Parasedimentitalea psychrophila: one gene and its partners. The protein of the gene in region 4 binds, or shares a complex with, the protein of the main gene of each other region. Links are inferred from orthologs where the notes say so. Each region holds a gene or a part of one and is shown on either strand. Other genes may lie near its edges. The genes, in order: QPJ95_RS09170, QPJ95_RS02560, QPJ95_RS09880 and dnaN.

The links.
Region 1: the proteins of dnaN (region 4) and QPJ95_RS09170 are in contact, whole or in part, in a solved structure (PDB 1OK7), measured with the Escherichia coli proteins. The link is inferred for Parasedimentitalea psychrophila from one-to-one orthologs.
Region 2: the proteins of dnaN (region 4) and QPJ95_RS02560 are in contact, whole or in part, in a cryo-EM structure (PDB 8GIZ), measured with the Escherichia coli proteins. The link is inferred for Parasedimentitalea psychrophila from one-to-one orthologs.
Region 3: the proteins of dnaN (region 4) and QPJ95_RS09880 are in contact, whole or in part, in a cryo-EM structure (PDB 8GIZ), measured with the Escherichia coli proteins. The link is inferred for Parasedimentitalea psychrophila from one-to-one orthologs.

The regions. Positions count from the first base shown.
Region 1 is NZ_CP127247.1:1,899,696-1,902,616, forward strand. Bases 1-2,849 are described here. They hold QPJ95_RS09170 (DNA polymerase IV), read right to left. Parts: upstream 2,128-2,849; coding sequence 874-2,127; downstream 1-873. Other genes in these bases: QPJ95_RS09165 (N-formylglutamate amidohydrolase), read left to right, coding at 1-738; pyrF (orotidine-5'-phosphate decarboxylase), read right to left, coding at 2,649-2,849. Outside these bases: more of pyrF, read right to left, coding at 2,850-2,921. UniProt on the Escherichia coli protein: Poorly processive, error-prone DNA polymerase involved in translesion repair and untargeted mutagenesis. Copies undamaged DNA at stalled replication forks, which arise in vivo from mismatched or misaligned primer ends.
Region 2 is NZ_CP127247.1:515,016-518,087, reverse strand. The notes cover bases 63-3,062. They hold QPJ95_RS02560 (DNA polymerase III subunit delta'), read right to left. Parts: upstream 2,127-3,062; coding sequence 999-2,126; downstream 63-998. Other genes in these bases: QPJ95_RS02550 (D-alanyl-D-alanine carboxypeptidase family protein), read right to left, coding at 2,755-3,062; tmk (dTMP kinase), read right to left, coding at 2,123-2,758; QPJ95_RS02565 (TatD family hydrolase), read right to left, coding at 140-955; QPJ95_RS02570 (MBL fold metallo-hydrolase), read right to left, coding at 63-140. In the rest of the region: more of QPJ95_RS02570, read right to left, coding at 1-62; more of QPJ95_RS02550, read right to left, coding at 3,063-3,072. UniProt on the Escherichia coli protein: Part of the beta sliding clamp loading complex, which hydrolyzes ATP to load the beta clamp onto primed DNA to form the DNA replication pre-initiation complex.
Region 3 is NZ_CP127247.1:2,043,027-2,046,046, reverse strand. Bases 1-2,948 are described here. They hold QPJ95_RS09880 (DNA polymerase III subunit gamma/tau), read left to right. Parts: upstream 1-530; coding sequence 531-2,366; downstream 2,367-2,948. Other genes in these bases: QPJ95_RS09870 (TraB/GumN family protein), read left to right, coding at 2,905-2,948; QPJ95_RS09875 (YbaB/EbfC family nucleoid-associated protein), read left to right, coding at 2,549-2,893; QPJ95_RS09885 (protein-tyrosine phosphatase family protein), read right to left, coding at 1-256. Outside these bases: more of QPJ95_RS09870, read left to right, coding at 2,949-3,020. UniProt on the Escherichia coli protein: Part of the beta sliding clamp loading complex, which hydrolyzes ATP to load the beta clamp onto primed DNA to form the DNA replication pre-initiation complex.
Region 4 is NZ_CP127247.1:1,489,772-1,492,732, forward strand. The notes cover bases 6-2,894. They hold dnaN (DNA polymerase III subunit beta), read right to left. Parts: upstream 2,065-2,894; coding sequence 946-2,064; downstream 6-945. Other genes in these bases: recF (DNA replication/repair protein RecF), read right to left, coding at 6-885; dnaA (chromosomal replication initiator protein DnaA), read right to left, coding at 2,268-2,894. Also shown: more of recF, read right to left, coding at 1-5; more of dnaA, read right to left, coding at 2,895-2,961. UniProt on the Escherichia coli protein: Confers DNA tethering and processivity to DNA polymerases and other proteins. Acts as a clamp, forming a ring around DNA (a reaction catalyzed by the clamp-loading complex) which diffuses in an ATP-independent manner freely and bidirectionally along dsDNA.

The DNA of each region.
Region 1 (2,921 bases), 410 kb from region 4 along the record:
CATCAAATCCGAAGCTCGGAAGATGCATTTGTAGACCAGCTTTTTGCCGCGGCGCCGGACTTTGGAGTGCCATTGCTGACGGCGGTGGCGCCCCGGGCCTTTGTGGATCTCAACCGCGCCATTGACGAATTGGACCCGGCCTTGATTGAGGATGTCCCGCGCCGAGGGCAAAACCCGCGGATTGCCTCCGGGCTCGGGGTGATTCCCCGTGTTGTCGCCCAGGGGCGGCCGATTCATCGGGGCAAGCTGACGCTGGCTGAGGCGCAGCAGAGGATCAACCGCTACTGGATCCCCTATCATTCTGAACTGCAACGATTGCTGCAACAGGCGCAGAGCCAGTTTGGCCAGGCGATCCTGGTGGATTGCCACTCGATGCCGCATGAGGCGCTCCAAACGATGGGCAAAGGCAGTGGTCCTTTGCCCCAGGTGGTTCTGGGAGATCGGTTCGGCACCTCAGCCAGCGGCGCGGTGACCGACCAGATTGAGGCGGCCTTTGTTGCCGCAGGTCTGAATGTGTGGCGCAATACACCTTTTGCCGGCGCCTATATTACTCAGGCCTATGGGCGTCCCTCACGCGGTCAACATGCGGTGCAGGTGGAAATTGACCGGGCACTCTATATGGATGAGGCGGCGATACAACCGAGCAGCAATTTTGCCGCCCTGAAGGCGCTGCTGCGGGGGGTCATCATCGAAATCTCGCAGATTGGCGCCGAACCGGCCTCTCTGGCCGCAGAATAAGGGAGCGCTGCCCCCTTCGCAGGCAAAGCCTGCTCCTCCCCCGGGATATTTCTGGCCAGATGAAGCAGGGATCCTTTTCATCTGGCCGGTAAATATCCTGGGGTCTGGGGCAAAGCCCCAGCCGCCGGAGGCGGATTAGCGGAGCGCCCGACCTTTCAGGATGGCGCTGGCCCCAAAGCGGCTGCGAATCGCGTCCGTCGCCCGTTCGGCCTTGGCCCGTTGGGCGGCCTGAGGGTCCAGAAGGTCACCGGTAATATCCGCCTGGGATTCAGGCACCAGATCAGAGATGCCGCAGCCAAGCAGTCGATAGGGCCCCTGATCGCCGACCTGATCCAGCAGATCCCGCGCGGTGCGGTAAATCACTTCGGCCATCTGAGTGGCATCGCGCAGGGATAGGCGCCGGGTCAGCGCAGAATGGTTGGCGCGCTTCAGCTTAAGTGTGACCACGCGCCCCGCCAAGTGTTTGGCTTTCGCCCGGCCCGATACTTTTTCGGCTAGCCGCCACAAATGACCATCGAGTATTTCGATATTGGCGGTGTCCTCATTGAATGTGGTTTCATTGGTGATGGATTTCATCGGCGTATTGGCTGAAACGCGGCGCCGGTCCTCGCCGCGGGCCAGATGCCACAGGCGATCGCCCATTGATCCAAAGCGCGCCGCCAGATCGCGGCGCTCCCAGCGCAGCAGATCCGCAAATATCCGGATCCCGGCCTGGTCCAGGCTGGCCTGTGCTGCGGGGCCGATGCCCCAGATCAAGCCCACGGGCTTGTCATAAAGAAAGGCGCCGGTCTCGGCTTTGCCAATCACCGAATATCCACGCGGTTTGTCCAGATCCGAGGCCACCTTGGCGAGGAATTTGTTGTGGGACAAGCCGATGGATCCGGTAATCCCCAGTTCATCCTTCATCCGCTTCACCAGCCGCGCCAGCATTACTGCCGGGGGCGCGCCGTGCAGCTGCTCGGTGCCGCTCAGATCCATAAAGGCCTCGTCCAGCGACAGCGGCTCAACATCCGGCGTCAATTCATCCATCATTGCGCGGATCTGACGTGAGACTTCGACATAGGCCTCCATACGCGGTTTGATCACCACTGCAGTGGGGCACAGCTTCAGCGCCTGGAACATTGGCATTGCCGAGCGGACGCCGCGAATGCGGGCGACATAGCAGGCGGTGGACACCACCCCGCGCTTACCGCCGCCGATGATCAACGGCTTGTCGGCCAGATCGGGGTTGTCGCGCTTTTCCACGCTGGCAAAAAATGCGTCGCAATCCATATGGGCAATGTTCAGCGCGAACAGTTCGTCATGCGCCTTCACCCTTGGGCTGCCGCAGTGCGGGCAGCGTCGCGCCGGCGCGATCTGGCTCAGGCAATCTCGGCATATGGCAGGCATGGTGGGGCTCATTTGGGCGCTGGTGGGTCTGGATCTGGCGTCTGTGGCTGCAGTCTAGCCTGTTGGCCAGGTATTGTCTTTATCTGGCAGCCAGATCAATCCGCTGGCGGTGCCGCATTTCGCAATCCAGTTGCAAGAGTATCTTGAGGAGGCTGAGACCTGAGCCCAAAGAAAAAGCCCCCGCTGCTGAGGCGGGGGTATAGTCACGGACCTCAGGAAGAGAGCCCGTAGGGGAGTGTCTTACTTTGACGATCTTCTATTTTCGGCAAATCACAAAGGCTGGAATGTTAGCCAGCGCAATTGAGAGTCATAAATGTGCCTTTGTCGGCACAGGGACAATTTGGCGCGCTTTTGCGGCCGGTTATTCGATTTTTCGTTTACAGTAAGGAGGTTGACCTGACGTCAACTCTCTTTTTGACAGCCTGAACCGCAAATGATGCTGGTTTTGCGGAAAGTTTTTATTCTGCTGATAAAATGTGCAGCTGCCCGATATCACGGGCAAGCTGTCATTTTTTGCGCCCTCAGCCCTGGTTTAAAGGGCTGGCCGCTGTGTTTCTCATTTCATCCAGAATAGCCAGGGCAGCGGCCTGCGGATCTTTGGCTTGCCAGATGGGGCGCCCAACAACGATGTGATCCACGCCATCTGCAATGGCACTGGCCGGGGTTGCCACCCGTTTCTGATCGCCCAGATCGGCGCCTGCGGGACGGACGCCGGGGGTGACGATCAGGCGGCCCTCTGCCTCGGGCAGGGCGCGGATCACTGCGGCCTCTTGGGGCGAGGCAATAACGCCGTC
Region 2 (3,072 bases), 970 kb from region 4 along the record:
CCGTCGCGTTCCACCAGCAGTGAGCAGCGGCGGCGGCTGTTGCGAGGGTTGTTGGGGTCGCATTGGCCCCAGTCCCCGCCCAGCCGCGGCACCCCGCCGGAGGAGCCGCAGCCCAGAATGGTGAAGCGCAGCTCTGCCATCAGGAGGATACCGCATAGGCGGCGGCCTTGGTGAACAGGCGGTCAAAATTTGCCTGGGTGCGGGCGGCAAAATCGGCGTAGTCGAGCCCATAGACCTGGGCTCCGACGCGGGCGGTATGGGCGGTATAGGCGGGCTCGTTGCGTCGGCCGCGATGGGGCGGCGGCGCCAGATAAGGCGCGTCGGTTTCGACCAGCACGCGGTCTATTGGGGCGGCAGCAAAGATGTCGCGGATCTCCTGACTTTTGGGGAAGGCGGCGATGCCGGACATCGACAGGTAGCAGCCAAGTTCCAGGGTGGCGCGGGCCAGCTCTGGTGACGATGAGAAGCAATGCATGACGCAGGAGAAGGCGCCGTTGTTCATCTCGTCCGTCAGGATGCGTGTCATGTCTTCGTCGGCGGCGCGCGAGTGGATGATCAGCGGCAGGCCGGTGTCGCGGGCGGCGGCGATGTGGATGCGCAGGCTGTCTTTTTGCACCTGTGCGCTGTCGGCGGTGTAGTGATAGTCAAGCCCGGTCTCACCAATGCCGACAAATTTGGGGTGTTTGGCCAGCTCCAGCAGCTGATCCAGCGTCGCCATAGGCTCACTTGCGGCGCTCATCGGGTGGGTGCCTGCGGCGTAGAACACCGGCGCGTGGGCCTCGGCGATGGCGCGCACGGAGGGCTCGTTCTTCAGCTTGGTGCAGATGGTGACCATGCGGGTCACACCGGCCTCGGCTGCATTGGCGATGATCTGCTCCAGCTTGCCCTCGAAGTCGGGGAAATCGAGATGGCAGTGGCTATCGGTGATCTGGGGAGTGATGGTGGTCTGGGTCATGCCTGTCTCTGTCGCGGGAGCGTCCTGGCGGCGCAGCGCCGACCTAAGGGGACGCGGTTTTCTGCATCTTGAAAACGGTATCTAGGACAAGCGCCGCGGGGTCAAGGTTCACCGCCTGACCATGGCGGGCCCGTGCGGTGACCTCAGCCGCGAGATCGGCCCAGGCGCGGGCCGCTTGTGGGGAGGGCGACAGTTGGGTCAGCACCGTTGCCTCATCCGCTGCCGCCTGAGGCACTGGCGGCGTGCCGGTGGCCCCGGTACGGGCCAGCCGTGCCAGTGCCACGTCGATCAGGGTGAGCAGCAGTTCGAACTTCTCAGACGCACCGCGTTGGGCGGCGGCCTCGGCCAGGGCCATGGCGCGTGGTCGGTCAAGGCGGGGCATCGAGGCGAGGATCTGCACCAACTCGGAATAGATCTGCAACCCGCCGAGGTTCAGCAGGCGCAGGGCGACGCCGACAGAGCCACCCGCGAGGGCCGCGAGGTGATCCGGGTTTGCGGGCGGCTCGGCGCCGGACTGGGTCAGCGCCTTTTGCATGTCCTCGGAGGACAGCGGCGACAGGCGCAGGCTGCGACAGCGCGACCGGATGGTGGGCAGCAGCCGCGAGGGCTGGTGCGAGATCAGCAGCAGGGTGGTGCGGGCTGGCGGCTCTTCGAGCATTTTCAGCAGCGCATTGGCGGCACTGGTGTTCATGTCGTCGGCGGCATCAATTATCACCACCCGGCGTCCGCCGTCGGTGGCAGTGAGGCCAAAGAAGCGGTTCAGGGCGCGGATGTCATCAACCACGATCTGGCCGCGCAATTTCCCCTTGTCGTTATAGCTGCGGCTGATGGCGGCAAGGCCGGGTTCGGCCAGCGCCTGAATGCGGTGCGCCACCGGGTGTTCGGGGCTGACATCCAGCGTCTCCACCGGCGGAGGGGCGCCGAACAGGCCGGTCTCAGCCGGCGGGGTGGCCAGCAGAAAGCGGGCGATGCGCCAGGCAAGGGTGGCCTTGCCGATGCCCTGCGGTCCGGTCAGCAGCCAGCCGTGATGCAGGCGGTCGGAATTGAAGGCGGTGAGAAAGGCAGATTCCGCCTGAGACTGGCCAAACAACTGTGGTGTTTCGCGCGGATGTAACGCGCCGGGAGCCTGATCGGCGCGCGGCAGGTCTTCGTCTGACGGATTGCCCTTCATGACAATGCGGCCCGAACCTGAGCCAGAACATCAGCGGCGACCGCATCGAGGGATTGGGTGCCGTCGATCACCCGAAAGCGAGGGGCAAATTCCTGTGCCAGGGCCAAAAATCCGGCGCGCATTTTCTGTTGCAGCTCAATGCCAAAATCCTCGAACCGTTCCTCAGCAGTCTGGCGGCCCTTGGCGCGAGACAGGCCCACCTCGGGGTCCATGTCGATCAGGATGGTCAGATCGGGTTCGCGGGTGATCATCAACTGGTGCAGCGTGTCGACGGTGGCGCGCAGATCGCCGCGTGACAGGCCCTGATACATCCGGGTGCTGTCGGCAAATCGGTCACAGATCACCACTTTGCCGGCCTCCAGGGCCGGTTCGATGGTGCGCTCCAGATGGTCGCGGCGGGCGGCGGTGAACAGCAATAGCTCGGTCTCGGCGGACCAGCGGTCGGGATCGCCTTCCAGCACCAGACGGCGGATTTCCTCGGCGCCGGTAGAGCCACCGGGCTCGCGGGTCAGGACAACCTCGTGGCCCTGTTGACGCAGGGTTTCCGCCAGCAGGCGGCATTGGGTGGATTTGCCCGAGCCGTCGATACCTTCGAAGGTCAGGAACAGGCCCTTGGCCAGTGGTGTCGTCACAGTGCCGCCTCGGGACCATTGATGAATTGGGTGATCAGGACGGATGCGGCGGTTTTCACCCGCACAAAGAAACCGCCACTGGGCACGTCATTTGCCGCCACAAGGGGCAGGCGTATTTCGGGCAGGTCTTCGGGGTGCAGCACCAATTCAGCCAGTTTCTGCCCCTTTTTGATGGGCGCCTGGATGGGGCCGGTATAGACCACCTCGGCGTTGATCTGCTTGCCTGACAAGGCGGGCAGCAATACGACCAGATCCTCGGCGGGCACCAGATCTACGGTTTTTTGCGCCCCGCGCCAGACTTCGGCCTGCGCCAC
Region 3 (3,020 bases), 550 kb from region 4 along the record:
ACACTGGCAGATGCACCCAGCGACTGGCCATGCTTTGAATATCACTGCCCAGTGTCGCCCCGCCGACAGCCACCTGCTCGGCCTCGGTGGTCATTGAAATGACCAGGCCCGGCTGCCAGTCGTGGATGTGATCCAGGTCGCCGCGATAATTGCCACCCGCCCCCGGCAATGGGCAAAGCGCCAAAATGCCGTCCGCCACCGAAAGCGCATAGATCACCAGTGCACTGCCCTCTGGCCTGATCTCCTCAGATTGCATTGTCTCTCCCTGCCGGCCTGCGCCTGTGCTGTTACCCGTGTCCTAGCTTCCATTGACGTCAATCCAGCCAACTGTAACCGCAACACAGGGTTGCACAAAAATGTTTTTATGTAGGTGGGCGGTCAGTCTGGGCCAGTAAAGTGCGGAAACTGCCGTTGCCGGGTGCAAAACAACAGGACCACCGCCAGCACTGCGGCAACAGCGGTGGACGAAGCGGGCCGGCTTGCATACCCTGCGCTGAACCAGAATGTTCCCGAATCCGGCACGAGTACACATGAGCGACACAAGCACCGACGCAGGCCCCAACGCAGGCCCCGAAACCGGACCTAGCCCCTACCAGGTTCTGGCCCGCAAATATCGCCCCGAGACCTTTACCGATCTGGTCGGTCAGGACGCCATGGTGCGGACGTTGAAAAACGCCTTTGCGGCAGACCGGATTGCCTCGGCCTTTATCATGACCGGCATTCGCGGCACCGGCAAAACCACCACCGCTCGGATCATTGCCAAGGGCATGAACTGCATCGGCCCGGATGGCACCGGCACCCCGACAACTGAGCCCTGCGGTGAGTGTGAGCATTGCACCGCCATCATGCAGGGCCGTCATGTTGACGTGATGGAGATGGATGCGGCCAGCCGCACCGGTGTCGGCGATATCCGTGAAATCATCGATTCGGTCGCCTATCGTGCGGCCTCAGCCCGTTATAAGATCTACATCATCGATGAGGTCCACATGCTGTCGACCTCTGCCTTCAACGCGCTGCTGAAGACACTGGAAGAGCCGCCCGCGCATGTGAAATTCATCTTCGCCACCACAGAAATCCGCAAGGTGCCGGTGACGGTGCTGTCGCGTTGCCAACGCTTTGACCTGCGCCGGATCGAGCCCGAGGTGATGATCGCGCTGATCAGCAAGATCGCCGCCGCCGAAGGGGCGCAGATTTCCGATGACGCACTGGCGCTGATCACCCGCGCCGCCGAAGGCTCGGCCCGCGATGCCACCTCACTGCTGGATCAGGCGATTTCCCACGGCGCCGGCGAAACCTCAGCCGATCAGGTGCGCGCCATGCTGGGGCTGGCCGACCGGGGCCGAGTGCTGGACCTGATCGACATGATCCTGCGCGGCGATGCCGCCGCCGCGCTGACCGAACTTGGCGCCCAATACGCCGAAGGCGCCGATCCGCTGGCGGTGCTGCGTGACCTGGCCGAGATCACCCATTGGGTCTCGGTGGTGAAAATCACCCCGGATGCCGCCGAAGACCCCACGATTTCGCCTGATGAACGCAGCCGTGGCAGCAAAATGGCGCAGGCGCTGCCGATGCGGGTGCTGACCCGGATGTGGCAGATGCTGCTCAAGGCGCTCGAGGAAGTCTCGGCGGCACCCAACGCCATGATGGCGGCTGAAATGGCAGTGATCCGGCTGACCCATGTGGCCGACCTGCCCAGCCCCGAAGAGCTGATCCGAAAGCTGCAGGACATGCCAACCCCGCCCCCCGCAGCGCCGCCCTCTGGTCCCCCACCTGGTTCGGGCGGTGGCGGGCCGGGCACTGGAATGGCAAGCGGTGGCGGTGCCACCATGGGCAGTGCCTATACCAGCGGTCCGTCCGGCACCGGCGGCGCTGTGGCGTCAGGTGGCAACGGCACATCACTGGCCCTCGCCCCCCAGGCGGATGCGGCACTGGCGCGCTATCCCAGCTTTGAACATGTGGTCGAGCTGATCCGCACCCAGCGTGATGTAAAACTGCTGGTCGAGGTGGAAGCCGGTGTGCGGCTGGTGTCCTATCAGCCGGGCCGCATCGAGTTCACCCCCAGCGACAGCGCCCCTCGCGATCTGGCGGCCCGGCTGGGAACCGGCCTGCAGGCCTGGACCGGCAGCCGCTGGACCGTTTCGATTGTCTCGGACGGCGACGCCCAGACCATCGCCGAAAAGAACGACGCCGCCGAGAATGCCTTGCGCACCAAGGCCAGCGCCCACCCCTTGGTGCAGGCGGTGCTGGCCAGTTTCCCCAAGGCCACCATAAAGCGCATCCGCACCCCCGAGGAATTGCAGGCGCAAGTGGCCGCCGAGGCGCTGCCCGAGGTGGAAGACGAATGGGATCCGTTTGAGGAGGAATAACCCTCAGCTTTGTCGCCCTGTCCACATGGGCAGAAGTTTGTGACACAGCTTAGCCCCTCTCGACACCGGTTCCTTATCGGTCCCCAGCATCGTTTCATAGCGGATTGCCCGCCGCTTTCCCCTTGTATGGCAGGGGTGGCGACCGTATTTAGCAGGCAAACCCATCTTATAGGAGAGATCAGATGCTCAAGGGCCTCGGCGGTCTTGGCGATATGGCCAAGATGATGAAATCGGCACAGGAACTACAGACCAAAATGACCCAGATGCAGGACGATCTGCACAATGTCATGGTCACCGGAGAATCCGGTGCTGGCCTGGTCAAGGCAACCGCCAGCGCCAAAGGTGAGCTAAAAGCGCTGGATATTGATCCGTCGATCTTCAACAGCGACGACAAGGAAGTGGTCGAAGACCTGATCCTGGCGGCGGTCAAAGATGCTCAGGCCAAGGCCACGGAAAAGGCACAGGAAGAAATGGCGCGACTGACCGAAAGCATGGGCCTGCCCAAGGACGTCAAGCTGCCGTTCTGAGGCTGATCCCGATGTTGAAACCTCTGTTGTTCGCCCTGGCGATGCTGATGCCTGCCACCTTGCAGGCCCAGGCTTGGGCGACACGTGAGACCTGCGAGGTTGTCTCGGCCGAGATTGACCCGCAGGC
Region 4 (2,961 bases):
CTGCGCCAGAGATCGCGCATTGGCCAGGATCAGCGAAACCAGCAGTGCCTTTTGCTCGCCGGTCGAGCAGTCCTTCGCGGGTATGCCCTTGGCGGCAAAGGTGCCGATCAGATCACTGCGATGCGGCCCGACCAGCGTGCGCCCCGCCGCCAGATCCCGAAACCGGCTCTCGGCCAGCGCCTCCCGCAGATCCTCTTCACTGCCGGGCATACTGCCCTCGCTCTGGATCAGCTCCAACTCGGCGGTCGGAAACGCCGTCTCGGCCTCGGCCTGCGCCCGGTGCAGATGCTCCAGCGCCCGCACCCGCGCCTGATGCAGCCGATTGCCAGCCTCGGCCATCTGCGCCTCAAGCACCCGGTACCAGGCCGGATCCCGCACCTGTTCCTTCAACAGCCGATTGCGCTCGCGCATGAATTTCTCATAACTCAGCGAGGCCTCGGCATGGGATGGATCAAAACTCAGAACAATGCGGTCCAGAAACCGCCGCCGCCCCTCAGCCGCCTCGATCCACAAACGATCCATCGCCGGGATCAGCCAAACCACCCGGCAGATCTTGCCCAAGGCAATCTGGCTGGCAGTCTTGCCATCAATCCGAACCTGCCGCGCCGCGCCAGCCTCGGACCAGGTGTCAATCTCAAAAATCTGATTGGGAGCCTGCAACTGCCCGCTCAACTTCCACCCCAGCGCCGCGCTGCGCAGCGCCATATCCGCCGCACCTGCCCGGCGCAAACCGCGCCCCGGAGAAAACAACGACACTGCCTCCAGAATATTGGTCTTGCCAGCGCCATTGGCGCCATGAATGGCCACCGGGCGCCCATCCAGCGCCAGCTCCGACCGCTTGTGCGAGCGGAAATGAGACAGGGTCAGGGCGGTCAGAGCCAACATCGCCCGGCCTCATTTCTTTTTGCTAAAAATACTCCCGCCGGAGGCATCGCCGTCAGGCGATCAAACCCGCATCGGCATCACAACATAGACTGCGCTCTGGTCATTGCCTTCGCGCATCAGGGTCGGATCCCCCGAGGAGTTGAACATGAATACCGCGTTCTCGCGATCCACCTGATTGGCAATCTCCAGCAAGTATTTGGCATTGAAACCAATCTCCAGCCGTTCATCGCTATAGGCCACAGCCAGCTCTTCTTCGGCCGCACCGCTGTCTGGCGCATTGACCGACAAAATCAGCCGGTCTTCGTCCAGTTGCAGCTTCACCGCCCGCGAACGCTCGGAGGACACGGTCGCCACCCGGTCCACCGCCTGGGCAAATTCCTTGGCGTCCACTTCCAGACGACGGGTGTTGCCCTGTGGAATAACCCGGGTGTAATCGGGGAAGGTCCCATCGATCACTTTTGAGGTCAGCGTGATATCAGGCGTCGCAAAGCGCACTTTGGTCTCGCTTACCGACACCGCGATCTCCATCTCGTCATCATCCAGCAGCTTACGCAACTCGCCGACGGTTTTACGAGGAACAATGACGCCAGGCATATCCATCGCGCCGGCCGGCAGATCCGCATCGATGCGGGCCAGACGGTGACCATCGGTGGCCACACAGCGCAATGCCTTGCCATCCGCCCCATCCGCCGTGTGCATGTACACACCGTTCAGATAGTAACGGGTCTCCTCGGTCGAGATCGCAAACTTGGATTTATCAAACAACCGACGCAGCATGCCGGCAGGCGCGGTGAAATTGGACTGATATTCAGATGACGCCATCACCGGGAAATCCTCACGCGGCAGCGTCGCCAATGAGAAATTGGACCGTCCGGCCTCAACCGTCAACCGTCCGGTGGCCGCGTCAGCTGTCAGGGAAACCAAGGCCCCATCGGGCAGTTTGCGGACAATTTCATGCAGGGTGGTGGCTGACACTGTGGTGGCACCAGCGCGTTCTACCTGAGCAACCGCTTTGTCGACCACTTCGATATCCAGATCGGTGGCGCGGAATTGCACATGCTCCCCTTCGGCCTCGATCAAAACATTGGCGAGAATCGGGATGGTGTTGCGGCGCTCCACAACTGACTGGGCCTGTGACACTGCCTTCAGCAGGGCACCACGTTCGATACTGATCTTCATTCCCTCAATCCTCTTCGAATGGCCGGGAAGGGCAAACTAACGTTTTACCCAACCGGCACAAGGCTTTTCATGGATTTGTTCAGTGGAATGGCCACCCCGTCAAGGGGGCACACCATCGATGTCACCTCATTGCCGGGCAATCGTTGCCTTACCGCACGAAAAAACGGCCCCGGATCTCTCCGGGGCCGTCAAATCAAAGGATTTTATGCTTCCAGCGCGCGGCGCAGCATTTCGACGTCTTCAGCAATCTGACCATCCGTTTGCTTCAACTCCTCGATGCGCTTGACGCCGTGCATCACCGTGGTGTGATCCCGGCCGCCAAAACGGCGACCAATTTCCGGCAGCGACCGACTGGTCAGCTGCTTGGACAGATACATCGCCACCTGACGCGGACGGGCAAAGGAGCGCAGCCGCTTGGGGCCAATGATGTCAGACATGCGGATATTGTAGTAGTCGGAGACTTTGCGCTGGATCTCTTCAACGGTGATTTTTCGCTCCGAGGCGCGCAGCACGTCGGCCAGGCAATCCTGGGTCAGATCCATGTCAATCTCGCGCCCAACCAGCGAGGCAAAGGCGAACAGACGGGTCAAAGCGCCCTCCAGCACCCGCACATTGGTGGAAATGCGATGGGCCAGGAACTCCAGCACCCCATCGGCAATCTGAAGACCCGGATAAGAGGTGCCGTATTGCGTTACCTTGGTCTGCAGAATGCCAAGACGCAGCTCATAGTCGGTGGGATGAAGATCGACCACCAGACCACATTGCAGCCGCGACTTCACCCGGTCTTCCAGATCTTTGATCTCACCCGGGGCGCGGTCGGCTGAAATAATGATCTGCTTGTTCTGATCCACCAGCGCGTTGAAGGTGTGAAAGAACTCTTCCTGTGTCGATCCCTTG